Regions from separate parts of the Plantactinospora solaniradicis genome, predicted to be linked through region 2. Evidence: riboswitches for the same ligand, from Rfam matches in the RefSeq annotation. Region 2 holds a riboswitch; the other holds the start of a gene.
The links. A riboswitch is a leader RNA that binds a small molecule or an ion and turns the genes downstream of it on or off. The one in region 2 is predicted to bind cobalamin.
Positions count from the first base shown of each region.

Region 1: linked by a shared signal. The riboswitch ahead of ACFP2T_RS32035 (CbtB domain-containing protein) and the one ahead of ACFP2T_RS07540 (ribonucleoside-diphosphate reductase subunit alpha) in region 2 are both predicted to bind cobalamin.

Region 1 is NZ_JBHSPR010000037.1:115,583-118,985, forward strand. Features, by position in the region: gene ACFP2T_RS32025 (histidine phosphatase family protein) at 25-627, opposite strand; gene ACFP2T_RS32030 (CbtA family protein) at 630-1,439, opposite strand; gene ACFP2T_RS32035 (CbtB domain-containing protein) at 1,454-1,663, opposite strand; cobalamin riboswitch at 1,698-1,849, opposite strand; gene ACFP2T_RS32040 (cobalt-precorrin-6A reductase) at 1,990-2,760, shown strand; gene ACFP2T_RS32045 (precorrin-2 C(20)-methyltransferase) at 2,764-3,403, opposite strand, start outside.
Region 2 is NZ_JBHSPR010000007.1:328,955-332,357, forward strand. Features, by position in the region: gene ACFP2T_RS07540 (ribonucleoside-diphosphate reductase subunit alpha) at 1-1,976, opposite strand, end outside; cobalamin riboswitch at 2,176-2,412, opposite strand; gene ACFP2T_RS07545 (SDR family oxidoreductase) at 2,704-3,403, shown strand, end outside.

The sequences.
Region 1 (3,403 bases), on a different contig from region 2:
GGTGCTACCCGGGAGCGGGAGAGTTCAACTCGTCGTAGCGGCGGGCGCGGTCAGATGGAGTTGCCAGCGCGACCCGCGCCCGGTCAGGCGTACGACCGCCAGGGGCGCCACGTCCAGTTGCCAGAAGACCGTCGGCGGCAGCCGCAGTGCCCGGACCAGCACGGCGCGGATCACCACCGGATGGGTTACCGCGCCGATCCGCCCGCCCCGGTCGGCCTGCCCGTCGAGCCAGCCGCCGACCCGGTGCAGGAGCGCGCTGACCGACTCGCCGCCGTGCGGTGCCGCGTCCGGCTCGGTCAGCCAGCTCCGTACCGCGTCAGGCTCCCAGTCGGCAACCTCGTCGAGAGGCTGCCCGGTCCAGCGCCCGTAGTCGCAGTCGGCCAGCGCCGGTTCCAGGGTGGGTTGCAGACCCAGCGCGTACGCGGTCTGCAATCCCGCCACCGCCGGGGTGCTCAGGCAGACGTCGATCCGCCCGAGCAGCCCTCTGCCGTCCGGGCTGGCCGGCGCGAGTGCGAGAGCGGCCCGGCTGCCCCCCTCGTCCAGGGGTTCGGCGCCGCCGCCGAAGACCGCGCGCCGGATCGCGGCGGTGTGGGCGTGCGCGACCAATAGGAGGCTGGTCGCGGTCACACTCACGGTCGGGCGGGGGCGTCGACGCCGTCCCTCGCCTCGTCGGTGTCCGTCGCTCCGCCGCCGGCCGACCGCTCGGTGGCCGGACGCCGATCCCGGCCGCTCCAATCCAACAGCGCCGCGAACAGCAGCCCGATGCCGGTCCAGAGCACCACCTGGGTGCCGAGGGAGGCCAGCCGGAAGTTCCACAGCAGGGTGGCCGGGAAGTCGTCCGGCACCTCGTGGAACGACGGCAGCACGATGTAGGCGACCGCCGTGACGAGCAGGAACCCGCCGACCGCCGCCGCCGCGCGCTGCCAGTCCGGCGCGCCCGGCCGCAGCGCCCGGTAGCCGAGGGCGCCGGCCCAGACGGCCACCAGACCGAGCACCACCAGCAGCAGATAGCTGCCGGTCCGCTGGTTGATGGTGTCGGGGTTGCCGACCGCCGGTGGATTCGCCGGATACTTCAGGAACGGTACGACCACCGCGCCGAGCAGCGCGCCGCCGGCCATCAGCAGCGCCGCCCGGCCGTCGTCCCGGGTACGCAGCCGGCGGCGCAGCAGGACGTACGCCGTGGCCAGCAGACCGCCCATGGCGACGCCGAACAGTCCGGTGGCCAGGAACAGGCCGGCACGTTGGCCGTCCCGGCTGACCAGTTCGTCCTCGTGGTGGTCCTCGCCCGTGGTGGGCTCGGCGTGGGTCGCCTGTTCCTCGATGGCGATCGCCGCGTCGATCCGCGGTTCACCGGCGAAGTAGGCGAAGGTCCCGGCGATCAGACCGGCGACCAGGCCTGCGAGCAGGCCACGCAGTAGTACGGACAGGAAGCTCGGCACCGGGTACGCGGCGGTCAGTGGCAGGGAACGCCGAGGAGGTGCCGGCCGTCGTGCATCAGCTCGTGCAGGTACATGCCGCTCTGGGAGACGGCGCCCTGGTCGAACGCGACCAGGTAGGTCAGCAGCGAGAGAACGGCGACGACGGCGAGTGCCAGCCAGAGCAGGCGGGCGGAGATCGCGGGGTGGGCCAGGGTACGGGCCGGAGTAGAGCTAGAGCTGGACATGCGCGGTAGAACCTCCTTGGGGATGACGCGTCCCCTTCGACAGGCTGCGACGACCGAGCGTCCTGGCTCGCGGGCCCGAGTTACGTCGGGACCGCTCACAGTGGCGCGACCGCTCCGGATTCTCACCGGCTTCCCTCGCGACGCCGCAGATGGCGAGTTGACGGTATCGGCGCCGTACCCTGCGGTCAACCGGACGGCGTCCCGACCGAATGCTGCCCGGGGGTTCCCGCCGCGCGGTCCGAGGGCGTGGCGGAGAGCATGGTGTCGGAGGTCACCGGCGGGTGGGCGCGCTTGTCGCCCCTCCACGCGGCCGCTACCGTCGCGCCGTGACGACCCGTGTGCTGCTGCTCGGGGGCACGGCCGAGGCGAGAGAACTTGCCGCCGCCCTGGTCGGCCGCCCCGACACCGTCGTGGTCTCCTCACTGGCCGGTCGGGTCGCCAATCCCCGGCTGCCGGTCGGCGAAGTCCGGATCGGCGGGTTCGGTGGCGTGGACGGCCTCACCCGATGGCTGGTCGAACACCGGGTCGACGCGCTGATCGACGCGACCCACCCGTACGCGGAACGGATCAGGTCCTCGGCGGTCCGGGCGGCGGAGGCGACCGGGGCGCCACACCTGCGGTTGGAGCGTCCCGGCTGGACGAGCGGGCCCGGGGACCGGTGGCACCGGGTGCCGCACCTCGCCGCAGCGGCGGATCTGGTGCCCCGGCTGGGTGGTCGGGCCTTCGTCACCACCGGCCGGCAGGGACTGGACGCCTTCCTTCCGCTGCGGGACACCTGGCTGCTCGTCCGCGTCGTCGACGAACCGCAGACGCCGCTGCCCGGCAACGTCTCGGTGATCCGGGACCGTGGCCCGTACCAGGTGGCGGCGGAGACGGCGCTCATGACGGCGAACCGGATCGACGTACTGGTCACCAAGGACAGCGGCGGCTCGTACACCAGGGCGAAGCTCACCGCCGCCCGTGACCTCGGCCTGCCCGTGGTGATGGTCGACCGGCCGTCGGCGGTGGCCGTACCGGCGAAGGTGTCGGAGATCGGCGCGGCGCTGGCCTGGCTGGAGACCGCACTGCCCAGCGGTGGCACCACCGCCCACCGGTGAGGATCAGCCCGGGTACGTCCTGGGCGTCCAGACCACGGTCGAGCCGTCCGCGCGCCGGTCCAGTCGGGTGGTCGACGAGCCGACGATCAACAGGCAGCGCATGTCCACCTCTTCCGGGTCTAGTTTGGACAGTTCCACGACGGTCACCCGCTCCCCCGGCCGGCCGACGTCCCGGGCGATGACCACGGGAGTCTCCGCCGACCGGTGCCGCAGCAGGACGTCCCGGGCCGCCGCCACCTGCCACCGGCGGCTCGCGGACGCGGGGTTGTAGAGCGCCAGGACCAGGTCTGCGGCGGCGGCACCGGCCAGCCGCTGTTCGATCACCGCCCACGGCTTGAGCCGGTCGGAGAGCGAGAGCACCGCGAAGTCGTGGCCGAGCGGTGCGCCGATCCGACTCGCCGCCGCCTGCGCCGCGGTCAGGCCCGGCAGGACCCGTACCGGGACCGAGCCGAACCGCTCGTCGGTGGTGGCCACCTCCAGCACCGCCGTGGCCATGGCGAAGACTCCGGGGTCCCCGGAGGAGACCACTGCCACCCGCGCGCCGGCCAGGGCGAGTTCCAGCGCGTGCCGGGCCCGATCGATCTCGACCTGGTTCCCCGAGGTGTGCCGGTGCTGGCCGGGACGGTGCGGCACCCGGTCGACG
Region 2 (3,403 bases):
GTCCGGATCTGTTCGGTCCACAATCCACGTGCCTTCAACTCCGCTACCAGGGCGGCGTTGATCTGGAGGAACTCGCCGCTGAGCGTTTCCCGCTTGAACAGGTTGGACACCTGCGGCTCGATGCACTCGTAGCAGCCGGCGATCGAGGCGATGGTGGCGGTGGGGGCGATCGCCACCAGCAGGGAGTTGCGTAGGCCGTGCGCCGCGATCCGCTGCCGCAGCGCGGCCCAACGCTCCGACTGGGTGCCGGAAACGCCCCACAGGTCTGGCTGGAGCTGACCGGCCGCCGCCCGGGTCGACGGGTACGCCGGATGCGCACCGAACCGCTCGGCCAGGTCGGCCGAGGTCTCCAGGGCGGTCAGGTAGATCTCCTCGGCGATCCTGGTCGACAGTTCCACCGCCGGTGCCGAGTCGAAGGGCATCCGGAGTGCGAAGAAGACGTCCTGGAGCCCCATCACGCCGAGCCCGACCGGGCGCCAGCGCGGATTGCTCGCCGCTGCCTCCGTACTCGGGTAGTAGTTGATGTCGATCACCCGGTCGAGGAACGTCACGGCGGTCCGGACGGTGTCGCGCAGCCGCGCCCAGTCGATGCCGTCGTCGGCCCCGTCGGCACCGGTGGCGGTCAGCAGGTGGGCGGCCAGGTTGATCGAGCCGAGATTGCACACGGCGGTCTCGGTGTCGCTGGACACCTCGATGATCTCCGTGCAGAGGTTGGACAGGTGCACGACGTTGCCCGGCTCGGCGGTCTGGTTGCACAGCCGGTTGGACGTGTCCTTGAAGGTCATCCAGCCGTTTCCGGTCTGGGCCAGCGTGCGCATCATCCGGCCGTACAGGTCCCGGGCCTTGACCTGGCGCACGTACCGGCCCTGTTCCTCGGCCGCCCGGTACGCCGCGTCGAACGCCTCGCCCCACAGGTCGGGCAGTTCCGGCACCTCGTCCGGATCGAACAGTGACCACGTCCCGTCCGCCTCGACCCGTCGCATGAACTCGTCCGGGATCCAGTTGGCCAGGTTCAGATTGTGGGTACGCCGGGCATCCTCGCCCGTGTTGTCCCGCAGTTGCAGGAACTCCTCGATGTCGGGATGCCACGGCTCCAGGTAGGCGCAGGCCGCGCCCTTGCGCCGGCCGCCCTGGTTGACCGCCGCCACCGACGAGTCCAGAGTGCGCAGGAACGGCACGATCCCGTTGGACTGACCGTTGGTGCCCCGGATCAGCGCGCCGCGCGAGCGCACCCGGGACCAGGCGATGCCGATCCCTCCGGCGAACTTCGACAGGTGCGCCACCTGGGCGTACCGCTCGTAGATCGAGGTGAGTTCGTCGCGCGGCGAGTCGACCAGGTAACAGGACGACATCTGAGTGTGCCGGGTGCCGGAGTTGAACAGCGTCGGCGAACTGGGCAGGTACGCGAGCGACGCCATCAGCCGGTAGAGGCCGATCGCCTCGCCCGCCGTACGGGACAGGCCACAGGCCACCCGCAGCAGCCAGTACTGCGGCGTCTCCACCACGAGCCGGTCGGTCGGATGCCGCAACAGGTACCGGTCGTAGACCGTACGGAGTCCGAAGTACTCGAACCGCCGGTCGGCGTCCGGATCGACGGCGTCGTCGAGCTTGCGGGCGTTGAGCCGGACGAACTCCGCCGTCTCGTCACCGATCAGCCCGTGCTGGTGACCGAGCCCGATCGCCTGGCTGAACGAGGCGATGCCCTGACCCCGGACCTCCTTGTCGATGTACCCGGCCAGCAGCCGGGCGGCCAACCGGGAGTACTGCGGCTCCTCACCGATCATCCCGGCGGCGGTCTGGATGGACAGCCGATCCAGTTCGGCGGTGCTGGCACCGTCGTACAGGCCGCTGATGGTCCGGGTCGCGACCCGCAGCGGGTCGACGTCGGTCAGGTCGTCCGCCCAGCGTTCCACCGCCCGGACGATCTTGTTGACGTCGACCGGCTCGGTGTCGCCGTTACGTTTACGCACCCGCATCTGGGGACGCCGGGGCGCGGTGCTGGTGTCGTCCCCCGCTCCGGAATCGACCGGCAGGACCTCGGTGACCGTCACAACTCTCTCCTCGCGAGCTCGGTCCGGTTCGGTCCGGGGGCACGCGGAGGACGCCGACGGGCACGCGGCGGCGTACGTCGGTGGCGTCGGCCGTCCCGCGCGGCCTCGAACCGCCGCGCACGGGTCCGTACGCGGCGCGCTGGCAGGTCTTCGGACTCGCGGGCAGGCACGGACGAGCCCGTGTTCTCCTACTGGCCGTCGCTTCCCGGGCGGCCCGGCTTCTGGCCGGACGAACCCAGTGCGTGATGACGGCGGTCGTTCCCACTCACCGCTGCGGGGCAGTCCCGGACTTGCACCGGGTTCCCTCTTGCCTCGACCGCCAACGGATGACGGCGGCCGAACCAGCTGCGGTCAACACCATATATAGGGACGCTCGGAAAGTCACACCCAAGATGTCGTGTCGGCGTGTCGACAACGTCACGGCAGGGGCGATCGGACGACCCCGGAGGGTCGACCGGTCCCGACGCCCGGAACGGGGCGACCGGACCGTCCCGTCGGGACGGGTCGGTCACCCGTACGTCGCCGTCGTCGGTCACATCGCGCGGGCTTGTCCCGTCTGCCCTGGGTGGAACCACGAAGAGTCGCCGACGTCGTCGACCGGGCCGTCGGGTCGGACCGGGCCGACCGGGCGGGCAGGAGACGGGGAGAAGCGATGAACATCCTGATCACGGGAGCGACCGGGCGCCTCGGCCGGGTGCTGACCCCCGAACTGGTGCGCGCCGGGCATGCCGTCCGGGCGACGAGTCGCACCGCACCGGCGGGCGGTCCCGGAATCGACCCGGGCCGGATCGACCCGGGCCGGATCGACTGGGCGCGGGTTGACCTGGCGAGCGGCGAGGGTCTCGGCACGGCGGTCGGCGACATCGACACCGTCGTCCATCTGGCGTCTGCGCCGTACCAGCGGGGCTACACCCGGCGGGTGGACGTGGACGGCACCCGCCGGCTGGTCGAGGCCGCCGGCCGGGCCGGGGTACGGCACCTGGTGTACCTGTCGATCGTCGGCGCCGACCGCGTGCCGTGGCCGTACTTCAAGGCCAAGGTCGAGGCCGAGGCGATCGTGGCGGCCGGGCCGGTGCCCTGGACGGTGCTCCGGGTCACCCAGTTCCACGACCTGCTGGACGAGGCGATGACCAAGCTGGCCCGGTTGCCCGTCCTGCCGGTCGATCCGGAGATCGTCGGGCAACCGGTGGACGTACGCGACGTCGCCGCGCACCTCGTGCGGCGGGTGACGGCCGCCCCCGGCGGCGCGATCGAGGAGTTCGCCGGGCCGGTGGTGGTCGGTTTCGCCGAAGGACTCCGGGACTGGCTCACCGTCCGGCAGGTCCGCCGACCGGTGCTCCGGCTACCCGTGC